DNA from 2 places in the Isoptericola sp. NPDC060185 genome. Region 2 is predicted to be linked to the other one. Evidence: predicted binding sites of a transcription regulator. Region 2 holds the regulator's gene; the other holds the start of a gene.

Region 1 (10,907 bases), on a different contig from region 2:
GCCGGTCGGGCCGAGGAACAGGAACGACCCGGTCGGCCGGTCGGGGTCGGCCACGCCCGCCCGCGAGCGCCGCACCGCGTCGGACACGGCGCGTACCGCGGCGGTCTGGCCGATGAGCCGCTCGCCGATGACGTCCTCCATGTGCAGGAGCTTCTCGGACTCACCCTGCAGCAGGCGCCCGGCGGGGATGCCCGTCCACGCGGCGACGACCTCGGCGATCTCGTCGGAGCCCACCTTGTCGGCGATCATCGGCGCCTCGTGCGCGGCGGCCTCGTCGGCCTCCTGCGACGCCTCCGCCCGCTCCGCGTCGGCGAGCTCGCGCTCGACCTGCGGGATCTCCCCGTACAGCAGCCGCGCGGCGGACTCGAGGTCGCCCTCGCGCTGCAGCCGGTCGGACTCGGTGCGCAGCTCGTCGATGCGGGCGCGCAGGTCGCCGACGCGGTTGTGGCCGGCCTTCTCCGACTCCCACCGCGCGGTGAGCGCGGCGAGCCGCTCGCGCGTGTCCGCGAGGTCGGCGCGCAGCCGCTCCAGGCGCTCCGTCGACGCCGCGTCGTCGGACTCCTTGAGCACGACCTCCTCCATCTCGAGGCGCGTGACGGCGCGCTGCAGCTCGTCGATCTCGACGGGCGAGGAGTCCATCTCCATGCGCAGGCGCGACGCCGCCTCGTCGACGAGGTCGATCGCCTTGTCGGGCAGCTGGCGGCCGGTGATGTACCGGTCGGACAGCGCGGCGGCGGCGACGAGCGCAGAGTCCGCGATCGTCACCTTGTGGTGCGCCTCGTACCGCTCCTTGAGCCCGCGCAGGATCGCGACCGTGTCCTCCACGGACGGCTCGCCGACGAACACCTGCTGGAAGCGCCGCTCGAGGGCCGGGTCCTTCTCGATGTGCTCGCGGTACTCGTCGAGGGTCGTGGCGCCGACCAGGCGCAGCTCGCCGCGGGCGAGCATGGGCTTGAGCATGTTGCCCGCGTCCATGGCGCCCTCGCCGCCGGCGCCCGCGCCGACGACGGTGTGCAGCTCGTCGATGAAGGTGACGACCTCGCCGTCCGACGCGGTGATCTCCTCGAGGACGGCCTTGAGCCGCTCCTCGAACTCGCCGCGGTACTTAGCGCCCGCGACCATGCCGGCCAGGTCGAGCGCGACGAGGCGCTTGCCCTGCAGCGACGTGGGGACGTCGCCCGCGACGATGCGCTGGGCCAGGCCCTCGACGACGGCGGTCTTCCCGACGCCGGGCTCGCCGATGAGCACGGGGTTGTTCTTGGTGCGGCGGCTCAGCACCTGCACGACGCGGCGGATCTCCGAGTCCCGACCGATGACCGGGTCGAGCTTGCCGTCGCGGGCGCGCTGCGTGAGGTCGCTGCCGTACTGCTCCAGCGCCTTGTAGGTGCCCTCGGGGTTGGGGCTGGTCACGCGGGACGAGCCGCGGACGGCGGGCAGGGCGGCGCGCAGCGCGTCGGCGGTGGCGCCCGCCTCGGTGAGCGCCTGGGCCGCGGCGGACTGACCGGCGGCGAGAGCGATGAGCAGGTGCTCGGTCGAGACGTACTCGTCGCCGAGCGCCTCGGCCTCCTTGCCCGCGTTCTCGAGCACGGCGCTCATGGCGCGCGACGGCGAGGGCTGGGCGACGGCGCTGCCGCTCACCTGCGGCAGGGCCACCAGGGCGGCACGGGCGCGCTGCCCGATCTGCTGCGCGCCTGCGCCGACGGCGTCGAGCAGGCCGACGGCGACACCGCCCGACTGCTGGAGCAGCGCCTGCAGCAGGTGCACCGGCTCGAGCTGGGGGTTGCCCGCGGCCGACGCCGACTGGACGGCGTCGCCGAGCGCCTGCTGCGACATGGTCGTGAGCTTGATGTCCATGGGACCTCCGGGATGACGAGGGAAAACGTCTTTCTGGGGAACGTCGCCAAAGTTGAGTCTATTCCGCTCAACTTTGCTCGCAAGCCGCTCGGCATGCCCGGTGGCTCACACCCCGGTGCTGCGGGATGCTGGGCCGGTGACCACTCCAGCCCGCGGCCCCGTGCGCCGCCTCCGCACAGCGATCGCGGCCCTGCTCGCCGCCGTCGGCCTCCTCGCCCTCGCCGGCTGCATGAAGGTCGACATGGACATGACGCTCTCGGAGGACGACACCGTCTCCGGCACCATGATCATGGCCGTCTCCAACAGCCTCGCCGAGACGATGGGGATGGAGCCCGGCGAGCTGTGGAAGCAGGCCGGCGGGGAGCTGTCGCAGAACCTGCCCGAGGGCGCGTCCCAGGAGCCGTGGTCCGACGACGACTACACCGGCACCAAGTACACCTTCACGGACGCGCCGATCGACCAGATCTCCGGCGAGGGCGGCGAGGACCTGAGCATCACGCGCGACGGCGACGACTACGTGGTCGACGGCACCCTGGACCTCGCCCAGGGCGCCGACCAGCTCAAGTCGCTGCCGCAGAAGGTGCAGGACGCCTTCGACGTACGCCTCGCGATCACCTTCCCCGGGGCGGTCAGCGACGCCACCGGCGCCATCGACGGCACCACCGTCACCTGGACGCCACAGGTCGGCGAGAAGACCGAGATCCACGCCGTCGGCTCGGCCGAGGCCGACAACGGGTTCCCGTGGTGGATCGTCGGGCTGGTCGTCGGGCTGGTCGTCATCGGGCTCGTCGTGTGGTTCGTCGTGCGGAACAACCGCCGGCCCGCCCCGGTCACCGGGACCGCGACCGGAGACGCCGCGTTCGCCGCGGAGACGACGCCCGGCGCCGTCCCCGCGGCCGGCCCCACGCCGGAGGAGCAGGTCTTCGGCGGCGCGACCACCGAGCCCCCGACCGAGCCCCCGACCGGACCCACGACCGGACCCGTCGCCGAGCCGCTGGAGCCGGAGGCGGCCCCCGAGCCCGCTCCCCCGGCCGGCCCGTCGACCGGACCCGTCGCCGAGCCGCTGGAGCCCGGCCGCCCCGGCGAGGAGGACGCCTACCGCCGGGAGCACGGCGCCGCCGAGCGCGGCACCGCGCCGTCGTCCGGCGAGCCCCGGCCCGACGAGCCCGAGACCGACGAGCCCGGCAGTGACGACCCCGGCACCGACGACCCCGGCACGACTCCGGGGCCGGCGCGCCCGACCGACCCGACGCCGGGTGCCTGACGCACCGTCCGCGCCGGGCCCCGCGGGGGCGTGGCGCGAGGACGTCCTCGGCCCGGAGTTCCAGGAGCGCACCCTCGCGCTGCCCGGCGGTGCGGAGGCGGTCCTGGTCCGCCACGTCCCGTCCACGCCCGACCCGGCCACGCCCGGGGCTCCGCCGGCCCGCACCGCGGTGCTGTACGTGCACGGCTTCGTCGACTACTTCTTCCACCCGCACGTCGCGCGCGCCGTCGCCGCGCGGGGGCACGCGTTCTACGCCGTCGACCTGCGCGGCCACGGGCGGGCGCTCGCCGCGCACGTCGCCGCCGGGCGCGACCCGAACCTCGTGGACGACCTCGCCCTGTACGCCCAGGATCTCGACGCCGCGGCCGCCGCCGTGCGCGCCGCGGGCCACGAGCGGCTGGTGGTGCTCGGGCACTCGACGGGGGGCCTGGTCGCGCCGCTGTGGGCGAACGCCCGCCCCGGCCGGGCGGACGCGCTGGTGCTCAACAGCCCGTGGCTCGAGCTCAACGAGACCTGGCTGATGCGTGGGCCGGCGACCTGGGCGATCGACGTCGTCGGACGGTTCGCGCCGCGGCTGCCGGTGGGCTCCCTCGGCGAGCACTACGGCGCGGCGCTGCACCGCGAGACCGGCGGCGAGTGGGACTACGACCTGGCCTGGAAGCCGCACGCCGGCTTCCCCGTCCGCGCCGGCTGGCTGCGCTCCGTGCGTCGCGCGCACCACCGGGTGGCCCGCGGGCTGGACCTCACGATCCCGGTGCTCGTGCTGGCGTCCGACCGGTCCGGCCCGGCGCGGTCGTGGCACGACGAGCTGGTGACCACGGACTCCGTGCTCGACGTCGTGCACATCCGCGAGCGCGCCGCCGTGTCCGATTCCCGCTAGCCGGACGTCGGGGGCGCGCGTGAGGATGGGGGCATGACGACGACAGCCCGGCCCGAGACCCCGACGCCGGCGGCCCCCACCGCGCAGGACTTCGCGGAGCGGTACCGGGCGATCGCGGCCCGCGACACCCGGTTCGACGGCCAGTTCTTCACGGCCGTGCGGACCACCGGGATCTACTGCCGGCCGTCGTGCCCCGCCCGCACGCCGAAGCCGGAGAACGTCACGTTCTACCTGACGTCGGCGGCGGCGCACGAGGCCGGGTACCGCGCCTGCAAGCGGTGCCTGCCCGAGGCGGCGCCCGGCACGCCGGCATGGGACCTGCGGCACGACCTCGCGGGGCGCGCGATGCGGCTCATCGCCGACGGCGTCGTCGACCGTGAGGGCACGGACGGGCTCGCCGCCCGGCTGGGGTACAGCGCGCGGCACGTGCACCGGATGCTGTCCGCCGAGCTCGGCGCCGGGCCGCTCGCCCTCGCCCGTGCGCAGCGGGCGCAGACCGCGCGCAGCCTGGTGGTCGGGACGGACCTGCCGCTCGCGGACGTCGCGTTCGCCGCCGGCTTCGGCTCGATCCGGCAGTTCAACGACACCGTGGCGGAGGTCTTCGACACGACGCCGAGCGACCTGCGCGCCCGCGCCCGCCGTCGCGCACGTCCCGACCCTGCCTTCCACCAAGCGATCTCCCGCGCCACGGGGCCCGATGCCGCGACAGATCGCTTGCTGGAAGGTGAGCGCGGCTGCGACGTCGCGCGGGTTCGCCTCGACCTCGAGCTGCCCGTCCGCGAGCCGTTCGACGGCCGCGGAGTCGTGGCGTTCCTCGCCGCCCGTGCCGTCGACGGCGTGGAGGTCGCCGACCTGTCCGGCGACGACGTGCGCTACGCCCGCACCCTCGCCCTGCCCCACGGGCCGGGCGCGGCGGAGGTCGTCGCGGGGCCGGGCGTCGGGCCGGGGCGGGTCGCGGTGCGGCTGGAGCTCTCGTCGGCCGCGGACGTCTCCGTGGCGGTGACGCGCCTGCGCCGCCTGCTCGACCTCGACTCGGACCCGGCCGCCGTCGACGCCACGCTCGCCGACGACGCGGCCCTCGCGCCCCTCGTCGCGCGCACCCCCGGGCTGCGCGTGCCGGGCACGGTGGACCCGCACGAGATCGTGGTGCGCGCCATCGTCGGGCAGCAGATCAGCGTCGCCGCCGCGCGCACGCACCTGAGCCGGCTGGCCGCGGGCGCCGGCACGACGTACGACTCGGCCGTGCCCGGCCTCACCCGCCTGTTCCCCACGCCCGCGCAGGTCGCGGCGTCGGCGGCCGACCACCTGCGGCTGCCCGCCCGGTCGCTGGCCACCGTGACGGACTCGGCCCGCGCGCTCGACGACGGCTCCCTGGCCGTGGGTGTGGGCGACGACGGCGACAGCCTGCGCGCCGCGCTCGTCGCCCGCCGCGGCATCGGCCCCTGGACCGCGGCGTACGTCGCGATGCGCGTGCTGCGCGACCCGGACGCCTGGCTCGACGGCGATGTCGCCCTCCTCGCGGGCGCGGCCGCCGCCGGGATCGTCCTGCCCGGCGCGGGTGACGACGCCCCGCGCGCCGCCCGGTCGCGCGCCCTCGCCGTCCGCGCGGAGCGGTGGGCGCCCTGGCGGTCGTACGCCGCCATGCACCTGTGGCGCGCCGCCCTCCCGCCGACCAGGCAGTAGGCACCGTATTCGGCCGCTCTCCGGCCCCTTTCCGACATCAGCTGCCTGTTCGGCACGACCTCACGGAGGAACCATGTCTACGAGCACCACCACGTCCGCCCGCACCACCACGCTGACCACCCCCGACGGGCCGTTCACCGTCGTCGTCGAGCCGGACGGCACGGTGCTGGCGTCCGGCTGGACCACCGACGCCGACGCGCTGATCGGCCTCACCCACCCCGACGTCCGCCCTTCCGAGACGGTCCCCGTGGCCGAGGACGACGCGGCCGTCGCGCCCGCCGTCGCGGCGGTGCGCGCGTACTACGCGGGCGACGTGCACGCGATCGACGACGTCGCCGTGCGCCAGGTTTCCGGGCCCTACCGCGCCCACGCGTGGGACGTGCTGCGCACGGTCGACGCCGGCGACCCGGTCACGTACACCCGCTACGCGGAGCTCTCCGGCCGGCCCGCCGCCGTGCGCGCCGCCGCCGGCGCGTGCGCGATGAACGCGGCCGCCCTGTTCGTGCCGTGCCACCGCGTGCTGCGCACGGACGGCACCCTCGGCGGCTTCCGCTACGGCCTCGACGTCAAGCGGAGCCTGCTGGCCCACGAGGCCCGGCACGCGGGCTGAGCCCGCAGCCCGGGCCCGCGCCGGAGGAGCCGTCACGCCAGCGACGGTTCCTCCGGCGTCGACACGGTGAACACGGCCCCGGCGATGACGGGCACCTGCGTCGCGGCGCGCTCGAGGTCGTCGAGCCGCCGCGCGACGGTCGACTCGGGCTCGTTGCCGGCCAGGTCCACGCTGGCCACGAGGTACAGCGACCGCGGCCCCACGTACTCCATCCGCAGGTACGTCACGCGCTCCACCTGCGGCAGGGTGACGAGGTGCGCCAGCACGGCGGAGCGGGTCTCGGGCCGCGCGGCCTCGCCGACGAGGAACCGGCGGTTGCGGTCCACGAGCACGAGGGACACGACGGCGAGGACGACGCCGACGACGATCGACCCGACGGCGTCCGGCACGGGCGACCCGGTGAGCTGGTGCGCGAGCACCCCCGCGAACGCGACGACCAGGCCGATCAGCGCGGCGGCGTCCTCGGCGAAGACGGCGCGCAGGGTCGGGTCGGACGTGACCAGCACGTGGTGCAGCACGTCGTGCTCCGCCTTCTTCGCCTCGGCGCGCGCCTGCCGGCTGGCCTGCAGGAACGACACGCCCTCGAGCACGAACGCGACGGCGAGGACGACGTAGGCGACGCCGAAGTCGCTCGCGGGCTCCGGGTGCACCAGCTCCTGGATGCCGTGCGTGATGGACACGCCGGCGCCGACGGCGAACAGGCCGATCGCGGCGAACATCGACCAGACGTACGCCTCCCGGCCGAACCCCAGCGGGTGGAGGGGGTCGGCGGGCCGGCGGGACCGCCGGTCGGCCACGAGCAGGAAGATCTCGTTGCCGGTGTCGGCCCAGGAGTGCACGGCCTCTGCCAGCATCGACGCGGACCCGGTGATCACGGCGGCGGCGGTCTTCGCCGCGGCGACGACGGCGTTCGCGAAGAACGCGATGACCACCGTGAGCGTGCTCTCGCCGCCGTGGGCGTCCTGCACGACGCGCGGGCTGACGCCCGGGTGCGGCGGCGCGGCGTCCGGCTCCGGGTCGGCCGGGTGCGAGAGCGCGTCGAACGGGTCGGATGCGCCGGGGTGCGTGAGCGCGTCGGGTGCGGCGGAGGGGTCCGGCTCGGGCGGGGTGTCGGACTCGGCGGGTGCCATGCGCCCGGTCTACCAGCCGAGCGTCAGTCGGGCTCGCCGAACTCGTTGGGCCGCAGGTCCTCCGGGTCGACCTTGCCGGTGCGGAAGCCGGCCCGGCCCACCATGTGTGCCGCGACGGGCGACGTGATGACCTGGAACGCCACGACCAGCACGAGCATCGCGACGGCCGACCAGCTGCGCACCCGCAGCGCGAGCGCCGTGAGCATGAGCATCAGCCCCAGCACCTGCGGCTTGGTCACGGTGTGCATGCGCGCCAGCAGGGACGGGAAGCGGGTCAGGCCCACGCCCGCGGCGAGGGTGAGGAACGCCCCCGCGAGCAGGCACACGACCGCGAGGGAGTCGGCGATCGTCGTCCACAGCCCGGGCTCGACCTGGGTCATCGCGCGCCACCTCCCTCGTCCTCGGCGTCCGGGTCGACGTCGCGCGCGCCGCCCCGCTGCTCGCCGCGGCGCTCACCACGGGGCACGTCGACGTCGCGCGCCTGGGCGGCGACCTCCTCCCGCGAGCGCACGCGGCCCTCGCCCTCCGGCTCTTTCGCGGCGAACCGCGCCATCGTCACCGAGCCGACGAAGCCGACCATGGACAGCGCGACGAGGATGGGGATGGTCTCCGTGCGGCGCGACCAGAACGCCTCGATGGCGATGGCGCCGACGAGCGTGATGGTGAGGGCGTCCAGCGCGACGGCACGGTCGAGCATCGAGGGCCCGCGCTCCACGCGGACCAGCGCGAGCAGCGCGGCGACGGCCACGAGCACGGCCGCCGCGATCACGGCTGCGAGGATCATGCGTCCCCCTCCCCTCGTCCGGGATCGCCGGCCCCCGCGGCCGGGGTCGGGGCGTCGGCATCGGAACCCAGCCCGCACCGGGTCAGGACGGTGCGGCTGGCGAAGGCGCGCAGCACGCGCTCCTCCAGCGCGAGCGTGTCACGACGCACCGTCTCGGGCCCGCCGGCCCCGTCGATGTCGAGCACGTGCAGGTAGACGACGCCCGTGCTGCGCCGCGCCTCGACGACGAGCGACCCCGGCACCAGCGACGACATCACGGCAGTGATCGTGAGGTACGCGTCCTCGGGGTTGCGCAGCCGGACGGCGACGATGGCTCCGTGCGGCGTCGGGCCGGGCTTGATCGCCGTCCACGCGACCTCGAAGGACGCGAGGAACAGGTCGGCCACGAACCGCCCCACGAGGACGGCGGTGGGCCACGGCCGCACGGTGCCCTGCATGGAGATGTTCGGCAGCGGGAACAGCGTGACCACGACGGCCGCGATCAGGGCGCCGGCGATGACGTTGGCCCAGGACAGGTCGCCCCACAGCAGCACCCAGATGAGGGTGAGGAGCGCGAGGGCGTGCCACTGCGAGCCCAGCCGGCGCAGCAGCCCGGGCCGGCGCGGCCGGGGGCTCATCTGCCGCCTCCCTCGCGGCCGCCGTTCCCGGCGACCGACTCGCCCTGGCCGCGGTCGGCGCCGCCGGGGAAGACGGCGTCGACGTACGTGTGGCCGTCCATCGACGCCGTCGCGGCGCGCTCCGCGTACCCGTACAGCGGGCCCGCCGCGACGGTGAGCAGCAGCCCGAACGCGACGAGCGCGCCCGTGGGCAGCACCATCCCGCGCGGCAGCGGCACGTCGGACTCGATCTCCTCCGACGGGGCCTGCCAGAACGCCTTGTTCCACGCCTTGACGACGGCGTAGAGCGTGAGCAGCGACGTCACGACGGACCCCACGACCAGCACCCACGCCAGGCCGGTGTCGACGCGCGCGCCCTCGGTGAGCAGCCCGACCTTGCCGAGGAACCCGGACAGCGGCGGGATGCCGGCCAGGTTGAGCGCGGGCACGAAGAACAGCACGGCCAGCCCGGGCGCGAGCTTGGCGAGGCCGCCGAGCCGGTCGAGCGACGTCGAGCCACCCCGCCACTCCACGAGGCCCACGACGAGGAACAGCGCCGTCTGGACGGAGATGTGGTGCACCACGTAGTAGATGGCCGCGGCCGTGCCCGCCTCGGTGGCGAGCGCGATGCCGAAGATCATGTAGCCGATGTGGCTGACCAGGGTGAACGACAGCAGGCGTTTGACGTCGTTCTGCGCCACGGCGCCCAGGATGCCGATGACCATCGTGAGCAGCGCCAGCACCATGAGCACCTGGTCCACGGTGGGGTTGTCCGGGAACAGCAGCGTCTGCGTGCGCAGGATGGAGTACACGCCCACCTTGGTGAGCAGCCCCGCGAACACGGCGGTGACGGGCGCGGGCGCCGTCGGGTAGGAGTCCGGCAGCCATGCGGACAGCGGGAAGATCGCGGCCTTGATCCCGAAGGCGAGCAGCAGCAGGAGCTGCAGAGCGGTGCGCACGGTCGGGTCGATCTCCGGCAGCCGCTCGGCGAGCTGCGCCATGTTCACCGTGCCGGTAGCGCCGTAGATCAGCGCGATGGCGGTGAGGAACAGCGTGGAGGACACCAGCGTCACGATCATGTAGACCGACCCCGCGCGGATGCGCTCGGCCGTGCCACCGAGGGTGAGCAGCACCGCCGACGACGCGAGCAGGATCTCGAAGCCGACGTACAGGTTGAACAGGTCGCCCGTGAGGAACGCGTTCGCGACGCCCGCCGCCAGGATGAGGAACGTCGGGTGGAAGATCGCGACGGGGATCCGGTCGCCGCGCGTGGTGCCCGGGTCGTCCTCCCCCTCGGGCACGCCCTGCCCCAGGGAGTACAGGAGCACGCACAGCAGCATCACGAACGAGACCGTGAGCATCACGGCCGAGATGCGGTCGGCCACCAGGTCGATCCCGACGGGCACCGCCCAGTTGCCGACCTCGACGACGATGGGGCCGGAGTCGGCCGCGAACAGCAGCCCGAGGGACGCGGCGAGCGCGGCGGACAGGGCCGTGACGCTGATGATGCGCTGCACGCGGGCGTACCGGTGCAGGGCGAGCGTCAGCCCCGCCGCGAAGAGCGGCAGCATGACGGGCAGCGGGACGAGCGTCTCGACGGACCAGGGCATCACGGGCGCTCCTCGTCCTTGTCGTCGACGTCGTCGTGCACGTCCGCCGCTTCCTCGTCGAGGGTCTGGTCGGGCTCGGTGTCGTCGGCGTCCTCGAACGCGGGGGCGTTGAGCGCGGCGTGCCGGGCGACGCGGCGGTCCTCGACGTCGTCCGCGACCTCGTCGTGGCCGTGCAGCTGCCACGACCGGTAGGCCATGGCCAGCACGAACGCGGTGAGGGCCAGCGTGATGACGATCGAGGTGAGCACCATGGCCTGCGCGAGCGGGTCGCTCATGCGCACGCCGTCCGGGGCGTTGCCGATGATCGGCGACGCCCCGGAGCGCCCGCCCATGACCAGCAGCATGAGGTTCACGCCGTTGCCGATGAGCACGAAGCCGAGCAGCACGCGCGTCAGGGGGCGCTCCAGCAGCAGGTAGACGCCGGTGGCGAAGAGGACGCCGATGGCCAGCACCAGGATGGCCGGCGGGGTGTTCTCGAGGACGATCATCGGGCGGC
Region 2 (10,907 bases):
CCCGACCAGCGCCGCGGCGCACGACACCGTGCCCGACGAGGCCTCGTCGTCGCACGTGCCCATCGACCCCCCGGTGCTGTACGTCGGCACCCCGATCGCGCTGGTCACCACCACCGGTCCCGACGGGTCGACGAACATCGGGCCGATGTCGTCGGCGTGGACGCTGGGGCGCACGATCGTGCTGGGCTGGGGCGCCGCGTCGCAGACGCTCGCCAACCTCGAGCGCGAGGGCCAGTGCGTCGTGAACTTCCCGCACGCCGAGCGCTGGTCGCAGGTGGAGGAGATCGCGCTGCTGAGCGGCAGCGACCCGCTCCCGCCGCACAAGCGGGGCCGGTTCCGCAGCAGCGGTGACAAGTGGACCCCCGGCGGCTTCACCCCGCAGCCCTCCACGGTGGTGCGCCCGCCGCGCATCGCCGAGTGCGCCATCCAGTGCGAGGCGGAGGTGCAGGCGATCCACGCGCCGAAGGGCCCCGACGGCGACGACTTCCGCATCGTCGAGGTCTACGTCCGGGCGGTCCACGCGGACCGCGCCGTCGTGGACACCGGCACCGGGCACGTCGACACGGACGCCTGGTCGCCCGCGCTCTACGTGTTCCGCGAGTACTTCGGCACCGGGCCCCGCCTCGGGCGCACCCGGCGCCGCTGACGGGTCCGCGCGGTCAGGCGCTGCCCGCCAGGAGCCCCAGCGTCAACGCGGCGGCCGCGACGGCGAGGAACACGATCGCGCCCACGACGTGGTGGGAGCCCACCCGCAGGTGGGCGACGATCGCCCCCACGAAGTACAGGACCAGGCCGCCCGCGGCGAGGACGCCCACGAGCGGCAGCGCGAACCCGACCAGCAGCCCGACGGCGCCAGCCGCGAGCAGCATCCCGAGCATCGGCACGTACCGGCGCGGGATGCCCTTCATGTCCGCCTGGCTGCGCGGGTACTCGTGCCCGGCCAGGTAGAAGGCGGCGGCCGCCCCGTTGATCACCGCTCCGAGGATCGTCACCACCACGGCGGCCGTGTCCATGCGCACCCGCTCCCTCCGTCGTCGTGCCCGGGCGTCGTGCCCGGGTCGTCGGTACGACGAGGCGGGCGGCGCGGGTGTGACGGGCGCCGCGTCCCCGAGGGCCGCCCGAACCGCCTGTCGACGGCCCCGCCGGGGGACACTGGGGAGGAGAAGTCAGTCGAGACGAGGAGTTTGACGTGCCCCAGGGAACAGTCCGATGGTTCGACGCCGACCGAGGGTTCGGTTTCATCGACCTCGGGAACGACGAGGAGGACCTGTTCGTGCACGCCTCCGAGATCGTCGGCGGGGACGGGCCGAAGCAGCTCCGCGAGGGGCAGGCCGTCGAGTTCGAGGTCGGCGAGGGCGACCGCGGCCCCCAGGCGCGGCGCGTCCGCGTCACGGGCGACCGGGCCGCCGACGCACCCCTGGGCGTGCTCGGCACCGTGAGCTGGTACGAGCCGGCCAAGGGGTACGGCTTCGTCACGCCCGAGGACGGTGGCCAGGAGATCTTCCTGCACAGCTCGGCCATCGTGGGCGGCGGCGTGGTGTCGGAGGGGCAGCGCGTGGCGTTCCTCGTCGTCGAGGGGGAGAAGGGGCCGCAGGCGGACCACCTGCTGCCGCTCGCGTCGGAGTCCGCTCGGGCGGCCTCGGACGGCGCGGACGGCACCGTGTCCTGGTTCGACGACACCAAGGGCTTCGGGTTCATCGCCCCGGACGCGGGCGGCGGCGACCTCTTCGTCCACGTCAACGCGCTCGGCCCGGGGCTGACCTCGCTGCCCGAGGGCGCGCGGGTGACCTACGACGTCGTCGACGGCGACAAGGGGCCGAACGCCCGCGACGTGCGGCTCGTGCGCGGCTCCGGCGTGCGCGGGGCCGACCGCGGCCGCTCGGACCACGGCCGGGACCGCGGTCGCGCGGATCACGGTCGGGACCACGGCCGCTCGGACCGGGGGCGCTCGGGCCGCCCGGCCGGCGGGCCGGTGCGCGGCGGCGAGGGCACCGTCGCGCGCTACGACGCGGACCGCGGGTTCGGCTTCATCACGCCCGACGCCGGGGGCGAGGACCTGTTCGTGCACGTGTCGGTCGTGCGCGACGTCGAGTTCCTCGAGGAGGGCGACCGGGTCCGCTTCAAGGTGCGCCAGAGCGACCGGGGCCCTCAGGCCGACGGCGTCGAGCTCGTCTGACCCTGCGACTGCCCCTCAGCCCCCGCTGTTCGCTCACGGCGAACAGCGGGGGCTGCCTGCGGGAATATCGACGCCCTGAGCAAGGTTGAGCCATGCAGACTCAACTTTGGCGCCTGCGGTTTGCGAGGCGGGGACGCCGAGATTTACGTTGAGTGCAGTTGACTCAACCTCGGGCGCAGAGGCGCCCGGACGTACGCATGGAGGCAGCACACATGGCTCGAGCAGTCGGTATCGACCTGGGTACCACCAACTCGGTGGTCGCCGTCCTGGAGGGCGGCGAGCCCACCGTCATCGCGAACGCGGAGGGGTCGCGCACGACGCCGTCCGTCGTCGCGTTCTCCAAGACCGGCGAGGTCCTCGTCGGTGAGGTGGCCAAGCGCCAGGCGGTCACCAACGTCGACCGCACCATCTCGTCGGTCAAGCGCCACATGGGCACCGACTGGTCGGTCGAGATCGACGACAAGAAGTACACCGCGCAGGAGATCTCCGCGCGTGTGCTCGGCAAGCTCAAGCGCGACGCCGAGGAGTACCTGGGCGAGCCCGTCACCGACGCGGTCATCACCGTCCCGGCGTACTTCAACGACGCCGAGCGCCAGGCGACCAAGGACGCCGGCCAGATCGCGGGCCTCAACGTGACGCGCATCGTCAACGAGCCCACCGCGGCGGCCCTCGCCTACGGCCTGGAGAAGGGCAAGGAGGACGAGCTCATCCTGGTCTTCGACCTGGGCGGCGGCACCTTCGACGTCTCGCTCCTCGAGGTCGGCAAGGACGAGGACGACTTCTCCACCATCCAGGTGCGCGCCACGTCCGGCGACAACCGCCTCGGCGGCGACGACTGGGACCAGCGCATCGTGGACCACCTCATCAAGCAGGTGAAGAACAGCGCGGGCGTCGACCTGTCGAAGGACAAGATCGCCCTGCAGCGTCTGCGCGAGGCGGCCGAGCAGGCCAAGAAGGAGCTCTCGTCCGCGACGAGCACCACCATCTCGATGCAGTACCTGTCGATGAGCGAGAACGGCCCCGTCCACCTGGACGAGAAGCTCACGCGCGCCCAGTTCCAGCAGATGACGCAGGACCTCATCGACCGCACCAAGGCGCCGTTCCACGCGGTGATCCGCGACGCGGGCATCTCCGTGTCCGACATCGACCACGTCGTGCTCGTGGGTGGCTCCACCCGCATGCCCGCCGTGACCGAGGTCGTCAAGGAGCTCACCGGCGGACGCGAGCCCAACAAGGGCGTCAACCCGGACGAGGTCGTCGCCGTGGGCGCGGCCCTGCAGGCCGGCGTCATCGGCGGCGAGCGCAAGGACGTGCTGCTCATCGACGTGACCCCGCTGTCCCTCGGCATCGAGACCAAGGGCGGCGTGATGACCAAGCTCATCGAGCGCAACACGGCCATCCCGACCAAGCGCAGCGAGATCTTCTCGACGGCGGAGGACAACCAGCCGTCCGTCGCGATCCAGGTCTTCCAGGGCGAGCGCGAGTTCACCCGCGACAACAAGCCGCTGGGCACGTTCGAGCTCACCGGCATCGCCCCGGCGCCCCGCGGCGTCCCGCAGATCGAGGTCACCTTCGACATCGACGCGAACGGCATCGTGCACGTGTCCGCCAAGGACCGCGGCACGGGCACCGAGCAGTCGATGAAGATCACCGGCGGGTCGGCCCTCCCCAAGGAGGACATCGACCGCATGGTGAAGGACGCCGAGGAGCACGCGGCCGAGGACAAGAAGCGTCGCGAGGAGGCCGAGACCCGCAACCAGGCCGAGGCCTTCGCGTACTCGATGGAGAAGCAGATCGCGGACAACCGCGACAAGCTCCCCGCCGAGGTCGTCACCGAGGTCGAGGCGGACGTCGCCGCCGTCAAGACCGCCCTGGAGGGCGAGGACGCCGACGCCGTGAAGTCCGCGTACGAGAAGCTCGGCGCCTCCTCGCAGAAGATCGGCCAGGCGCTCTACGCCACGGCCGAGCAGGAGCAGGCCGCGGGTGACACCGCGGCGGCCGAGGACGACGCGGCCGCGGCCGCGGGCGCGACCTCCGCCCCCGACGAGGACGTGGTCGACGCCGAGATCGTCGACGACGAGGACGACAAGAAGTGACGGAGAACCCGCAGGGGACCCCCGAGCCCGAGGGCTCGGGGGACGCCCCCTTCCACTTCACCGACAAGCGCAAGGTCGACCCCGAGTCGGGGGAGGCCCGGGAGTCGGCGGCCGGCGGCGAGGGCGAGAGCACCGACCCGCTCGCGGCACTCGACTTCGAGCCCGAGGGCGAGGCCGCCGAGAGCGCCGAGGTCCTCAAGGCCAAGGCCGAGGCGGCCGAGCACCTGGATGCGCTGCAGCGGGAGCGGGCGTCGTTCACGAACTACCGCAACCGGTCGCTGCGCGACCAGGAGGTGGCGCGCACGCAGGGCACGCAGGACGTGCTGGTCGCGCTGCTGCCGGTGCTCGACGACATCGAGCGCGCCAAGCAGCACGCCGAGCTCACCGGGCCCATGGCGGCCATCGCGGAGAAGCTCGACGCGTCGCTGGCGAAGTTCGGCATCGAGCGGTTCGGCCAGGTGGGGGAGGAGTTCGACCCCACGGTGCACGAGGCGCTCATGCACAACGTCGACCCGGACGTCGCGGCCACGACCGTCAGCCTGGTGGTGGAGCCCGGCTACCGGATCGGCGAGAAGGTGGTCCGCGCCGCCCGTGTGGGCGTCGTCGGCCCCGAGTGACGCCGGGCCGCTGAAGGACACCGTGGTCCGGGTGGGGCATGCCGAGCGTTCGGCGTGGCCCGCCCGGACCCGTTCGACGAGGATGATGAGATCACGAGCATGACCAGGAAGGGGGCGTCGTGACAGGTCAGGACTGGATCGAGAAGGACTTCTACTCCGCTCTCGGCGTCCCCAAGGACGCGGACGACGCGGCCATCAAGAAGGCGTACCGCAAGCTCGCCCGCCAGTACCACCCGGACCAGAACCCGGGGGACGCATCGGCCGAGGCCAAGTTCAAGGAGATCGGCGAGGCGTACGCGGTGCTCTCGGACACCGAGCAGCGCCAGCAGTACGACGCCGTCCGCGCGATGGCGGGCGGCGGGGCGCGGTTCGCCGCGGGCCCCGGCGGCGGCGGCAACGGCTTCGAGGACGTCTTCGGCTCGATGTTCGGCGGCCAGGGCGCACCGAACGCGCGCTACACGCAGTACCCGCAGGGCGGGTCCGGAGGCTTCGAGGACATCCTCAGCTCGATGCTCGGCGGCCAGGGCGGCTTCCGCGCCGCCGGCCGGCAGCGCGCCGGCTTCACCGCGCCGCAGAAGGGCCCGGACGTCGCGGCGGAGACCACGCTGCCGTTCCGCACGGCCGTGGAGGGCGCCACCGTGGAGTTCACGGTGGACGGCCGCAAGGTCAAGACGAAGATCCCGGCAGGCGTGAACGACGGCCGCAAGCTCCGTATCCGCGGCAAGGGCCGGCCGGGCGCGGGCGGCGGCGACGCGGGCGACCTCGTGGTCACCGTGCACGTCGCGCCGCATCCCGTGTTCACGCTCGACGGCGCCAACCTGCGCATGTCCGTGCCCGTGACGTTCGCGGAGGCCGCGCTGGGCACGACCCTCGAGGTGCCGACGCTCGACGGCGGCACGGTGCGGCTGAAGGTCCCGGCGGGCACGCCGTCGGGCCGGGTGCTGCGGGTCAAGGGCCGCGGCGTGAAGACCGCGAAGACGCAGGGCGACCTGCTGGTCACCGTCCAGGTGACGGTGCCGCAGAAGCTCAGCCGCAAGGCGAAGGAGGCGCTCGAGGCGTTCGCCGCCGAGAGCGACCACGAGGACGTCCGCGCCGGCCTCGCGCAACGCGCGGCGGAATGACGAGTGCAGCGCGCGGCGGAATGACGAGTGCAGCGCGCGGCGGAATGACGAGTGCAGCGCGCGGCGGAGCGATGCTCCTCCGCGCGACGGACGCCGAGCGAGGGAGGTAGCGATGGTTGCCGAGGACGCCCCGGTGCTGACCGTGTCGCAGGCGGCCCGGCTGGCGGGGATGCACCCGCAGACGCTGCGGCAGTACGACCGCCTCGGCCTCGTGACGCCGCGCCGCACCGCGGGGCGCGGCCGGCGCTACTCGCAGCGGGACGTCTCCCGGCTGCTGGAGGTCCAGCGGCTCGCGCAGGTCGAGGGGATCAACCTCGCCGGCATCCGGCGCATCCTCGACCTGCAGGAGCACGTGGCGCAGCTCGAGGCCAGGTTGGCCGCGCTCGCGATGCAGCCCGGGGGCCGGGTGTTCACCGCCGGGACCTCGGGCGACGTCGTCGTCGTGCGGCGAGGGCAGCGCGTCCGCCGCGTCGAGCGGTCGGAGCTGGAGGCCGAGGAGGGGGCGCTGGTGCTGTGGCGTCCGCACCGCCGCGGCTGACGACTTTCCGCAACGCAATTCTTCGCTAATTCGCGGGAACCCATTCGTGAGGGCAATGGGTAAGGCATTCCTTATTTGTGCAGACGTGAATTCCCTCTCGCATTCACTGTGCATTTCCGTGCGCGAGGAATATCGTGGTCGAAGGCGGCGAGAGCCGGCGTCGAGCGGCGAGGAGCGCACCATGAGCACGCTGATGGAGATGCCCGAGGTCACCGAGTGCACCGTCGAGGGCTGCGGCTACAACCACGACCACGGCTGCCACGCCGGCGCCGTCACGATCGCCGGGCACTCCGGTGACGCGTCGTGCGCCACGTTCATCCCGCTGAGCGCCAAGGGCGGCCTGGAGAAGGTCGTCGCCCACGTGGGGGCGTGCCAGCGCGGCGACTGCGTGCACAACCACGAGCTCGAGTGCGCCGCCGCCGCGATCCGCGTCGGGCCGGGCCAGGACGACGTGAACCACGCCGACTGCCTCACCTACGCGCAGTCCTGACCGCCCGACCTGTCAGCGGGCGAGCTGCGCCAGCAGCTGCGCGGCGGCGGCGTGCGTCGTCGGCAGGCGCTCCACCCACACGCGGGTGGGGCGCCGCAGCGCGTCCCCGAGCCCCATGAGCGCGGCGTTGCGCTCCACGACGCTGCGCGTGGACTTCGCGAGGTCGGGGACGCCCGTGTCGCGCCGCGCCAGCACGGCGAAGACGCCGTCCGTCAGGGCCGCCATCGGGTGCCCCTCCCCGAAGATCTGCTCCAGGGCGCGGCCCACGGTCGCGGACCGCGCGGCCCGGTCCCACGGGGCGAGCCCGTCCACGGCGACGTCGACGACGACGAGGCAGTGCGTGGCCGGCACGCCGTCCTCGGCGCCCACGGCGGCGCCGTAGGTCTCCCGCAGCCGCTCGGCGAGGTACTCGCGCGTGGGGAGCCCGGTGCCGGGGTCGCGCACGCCCCCGAGGGCCGGTTCGGTGTCGCGCCCGCGGACCCAGCCGACGGCCACCGCGCGGATCGCGTCCGGGTCGGGTTCGCAGCCGGTGGCGCGGTACAGGCACTCGACGTCGTCCAGGGTCTCGCCCAGCCCCACGCCCGCGCGGCCCCGCGCGGAGCCCAGGCGGTGGGCGGCGGCGTGCGGGGAGCGCCGCTCGTCGAACGCCTCGACCAGCGCGTCGACGGCGGGGTGGTACCAGTCGTCGGGGCGCAGCCACACCTCGGCGAGGCTCGTCGCGCGCCAGCGGTCGAGGACGTCCGAGGGAAGCTCGGGCGCGTCCGGCGGCCCGCTCGTGGACCGGTTCATGATGATGGGACCCCCATGAACAGCCATCATGACGCAGTTGTGCGGCATTTTCACCGGGCATGGCATACCGGGTATGCTCTTTCCGCTGCCCGAGGCACGGAATCCTGCGGTTTTCCTGCTCCTTTCTTGAGGAAGTTCACCCGCCGACCAGAGGCTGAACGCACGTAAGGTACGTGAGTCGCGTCGGGCATCCGACGGCGCGCCGAAAGCCAGAGCGAGGGCGGCGATGACGGACGTCTACGTGGGGTCGGACGACTCGGCGCGCAGCGACGCCGAGCTGATCCTCGACGTGCGCGGAGGCGACCTCGAGGCGTTCGGTGCCCTGTACGTGCGGCACGTGCCCGCGGCCCGTGCCGTCGCCCGGCAGTACGTGCGCTCCGCGGCCGACGCGGACGACCTGGTGTCCGAGGCGTTCCACCGCGTGCTCGACGTGCTGCAGCACGGCGGCGGCCCCGACGCCACGTTCCGGGCCTACCTGCTGACGGTCGTGCGACGCCTCGCCGCCGACCTGGCGCGCGGCGTGCGGCGGACCCGGCCCACGGCCGACGACGGCACCTTCGAGGCCGCGCTCGGGCTGGCCGACTCCACCGACGTCCCCACCCTCGAGGGCTTCGAGCGCTCCGTCGTGAAGAACGCCTACCAGGCGCTGCCGGAGCGCTGGCAGGCCGTGCTCTGGTACACGGAGATCGAGGGGCGCACCCCGGCGGAGGTGGCGCCCATCCTCGGGCTGACCCCCAACGGCGTCTCGGCCCTCGCCTACCGCGCCCGCGAGGGGCTGCGGGTCGGCTACCTGCAGGAGCACCTCACGCACGCGCCGACCGACGGGTGCCGCGCGGTGAACCCGCTGCTGGGGGCGTACGTGCGCGGCGGGCTGGCGCGGCGCGAGGTCGCCAAGGTCGACACCCACCTGGAGTCGTGCGGCGAGTGCCGCGCCCTGGTGCTCGAGCTCGGCGACATCGCGCACGGCATGCGCTCCGTCGTCGCGCCGCTGATCGTGGGGCTCGCCGGCCTGGCAGTCGTGGGAGCGCTGCCGATCGGGGGCGCGGTCGGGGGGCTCGTCGGGGCGCTGGGCGGGACCGTCGGCACCGGCGCGGCGGCCGGCACGTCGGTGGGGACGGTCGTGGGCAGCGTCACGGGCTCGACGGTCGGGGCGACGGGGACCGCCGGGGCCGCGGGCATCTCGTCGGGGGCGGCTGCCGCGACGGGCACGACGGCGGCCGCCACGACGGGTGCCGCCACGACGGGTGCTGCTGCGACGGGTGCTGCGGCGACGAGCGCCGCGGGCGGCGCGTCGCTGGCGGGCGTCGCGACCGCGGGGGTGGCGACGGGATCGGCCGCCACCGCGGCGACGGCGGGCACCGCGGCCGCCGCGGGCGCCGTCATGGGCACCGCGAGCGTGGCCGCCGCCGCCAGCGCGGTCGCCGTGGCGACCGTCGGGGTCGTCACCGTGCTCAACGCTCTCGGCAGCAGCCAGGAGCCGCCGGCGGCCGTCCCGACCGCCCCCGTCACCATCCAGGGCCAGCCGTGGGTGCCGCCCGGGGACACCACGGACATCGCCGTCGAGCCCGGCGACGGCGGGACGGGCGCGGACCCCGCCACCGACCCGACGGACCCGACGAACCTGCTCGCAGCCCCCGCCCTGGTGGTCCCGCAGGTCGCGGACCTGACCGTGTCCGCGGCGGGCACGCCGCTCCAGCCGCGCACGACGCAGCCGCTGGTCCTCACCGTCACCAACACGGGGACGGCCGCCGCCGAGGAGACCGTCGTCGAGGTGGCGCTGCCCGCCGGGGTCGACCTGGCCCTCCCGTCGGCGTCCGTCGGGGCGGCGGTCGTCGACGCGATCGCCCCGGACGCGCTCGCGTGCACCCCCACCGACGCCACCGCGCGCGTCGCGCGCTGCACGGTCGGCTCCCTCGCGGCGGGCGAGTCCCGCACCGGCTCGGTGCCCGTACGGGCGGACGCCGGCGGCGCCTACGCGATCGGCGCGTCGGTCTGGGCCACGGGCGTCGCGCCCGAGTCGCTCACGCTGGCGCCCACCACCGTGCTGCCGTACGGCGCCGAGCTCACGGCGTCCACGGGCGACGCCGTGCCCGTCTCGAACCCGGGCGCCGCGTGGGTGCCCGTCGTCGTGCGGAACACCGGCGACCAGCCGGCCGCCGGCTGGTCCGTGGCGCTCACCGTGCCGCCCGGCCTGCGGCCCGCGGCCTCCGACGGCGACCTCACCTGCGTGCCCGGGGCGGGCGGGTCGACGGGCGCCGGCACCACGTGGTCGTGCGTCGCCGCCCCGGACGCCGCCCCCCTGGCGCCGGGCGAGCAGCGGTCGGTGCGGGTGCGCGTCATCGCCGACGGCGCCACCACTCCCGGGTCCCTGTCGGTGACCGCCGCACCGCAGCTGCCCGGTTCCACGCACGCGCTGCCGTCGTCCGCCGCCGTGACCGTCGCCGCCCCGTGGGTCGGCGCCACGGCCGGTGCGCGGTCCGTCGCGGCGCGCTGCCTCGTGACCGGCGGCATCCGCACGGCGAGCTCCGCCGTCGAGGGCACCTACACGAACCTCACGGACCAGACCCTCGCGGTGCGCCTCGACGCGGCGGGCAGCTCCGCCGCCGCGGCGCAGCAGCTCGCGCCGGGGGAGACGGCCACCGTGCAGGTGCCGGACGGGATCCGCGTGCCGTCGGGCACGGCGACGTGGACCGTCTCCACGACGCTCGGCGGGGAGACCTACCGCACCACCGTGGCCGCCGGCCCGCACCAGGCGGCCGACTGCTACGCCCCGCGGTGGGACGTCGACGGCACCGCCGTCGTCACCGACGACGACGGGCGCCTGCAGGTGCGCGGCACGCTGACCAACACCAGCGACGAGCCGATGCGCGTGGGCATGACGGCCGCCGGCGGGAGCGCCGCGGACCAGAAGCGGATCGGGCCGGGGGAGAGCGCGACGTTCGTCGTCCCGACCGACCGGACGTCGCTGGACGCCGGCGCCGCCGAGTTCCAGCTGTACCGCTGGGTGGCGGACAACGACGGCGACGAGCCCGCGCAGGGCGGCATCGTGCCCGCGGTGGCCCCGACCGCCCGCTACGCCG

The links. Region 2 encodes HspR, which represses chaperone genes until heat shock. Its sites were predicted from a motif close to AAGTTGAGTCNNNNNGACTCAACTT; they were not measured.
Region 1: ACFWDO_RS12260 (LppM family (lipo)protein) is a predicted target of HspR. The motif match lies at 1,904-1,928, and genes of this name have one in related genera.

What each region holds. Positions count from the first base shown of each region.
Region 1 covers NZ_JBHWYY010000032.1:34,285-45,191, reverse strand. The annotation lists gene clpB (ATP-dependent chaperone ClpB) at 1-1,854, opposite strand, end outside; gene ACFWDO_RS12260 (LppM family (lipo)protein) at 1,991-3,118, shown strand; gene ACFWDO_RS12255 (alpha/beta hydrolase) at 3,111-3,998, shown strand; gene ACFWDO_RS12250 (AlkA N-terminal domain-containing protein) at 4,032-5,681, shown strand; gene ACFWDO_RS12245 (methylated-DNA--[protein]-cysteine S-methyltransferase) at 5,755-6,291, shown strand; gene ACFWDO_RS12240 (cation diffusion facilitator family transporter) at 6,324-7,421, opposite strand; gene mnhG (monovalent cation/H(+) antiporter subunit G) at 7,445-7,801, opposite strand; gene ACFWDO_RS12230 (monovalent cation/H+ antiporter complex subunit F) at 7,798-8,205, opposite strand; gene ACFWDO_RS12225 (Na+/H+ antiporter subunit E) at 8,202-8,822, opposite strand; gene ACFWDO_RS12220 (Na+/H+ antiporter subunit D) at 8,819-10,411, opposite strand; gene ACFWDO_RS12215 (Na(+)/H(+) antiporter subunit C) at 10,411-10,899, opposite strand; gene ACFWDO_RS12210 (Na+/H+ antiporter subunit A) at 10,896-10,907, opposite strand, start outside.
Region 2 covers NZ_JBHWYY010000004.1:76,181-87,087, reverse strand. The annotation lists gene ACFWDO_RS02820 (flavin reductase family protein) at 1-646, shown strand, start outside; gene ACFWDO_RS02815 (DoxX family protein) at 660-1,013, opposite strand; gene ACFWDO_RS02810 (cold-shock protein) at 1,190-2,176, shown strand; gene dnaK (molecular chaperone DnaK) at 2,389-4,272, shown strand; gene grpE (nucleotide exchange factor GrpE) at 4,269-4,889, shown strand; gene ACFWDO_RS02795 (DnaJ C-terminal domain-containing protein) at 5,009-6,010, shown strand; gene ACFWDO_RS02790 (heat shock protein transcriptional repressor HspR) at 6,123-6,548, shown strand; gene ACFWDO_RS02785 (DUF1540 domain-containing protein) at 6,730-7,038, shown strand; gene ACFWDO_RS02780 (hypothetical protein) at 7,051-7,827, opposite strand; gene ACFWDO_RS02775 (sigma-70 family RNA polymerase sigma factor) at 8,054-10,907, shown strand, end outside.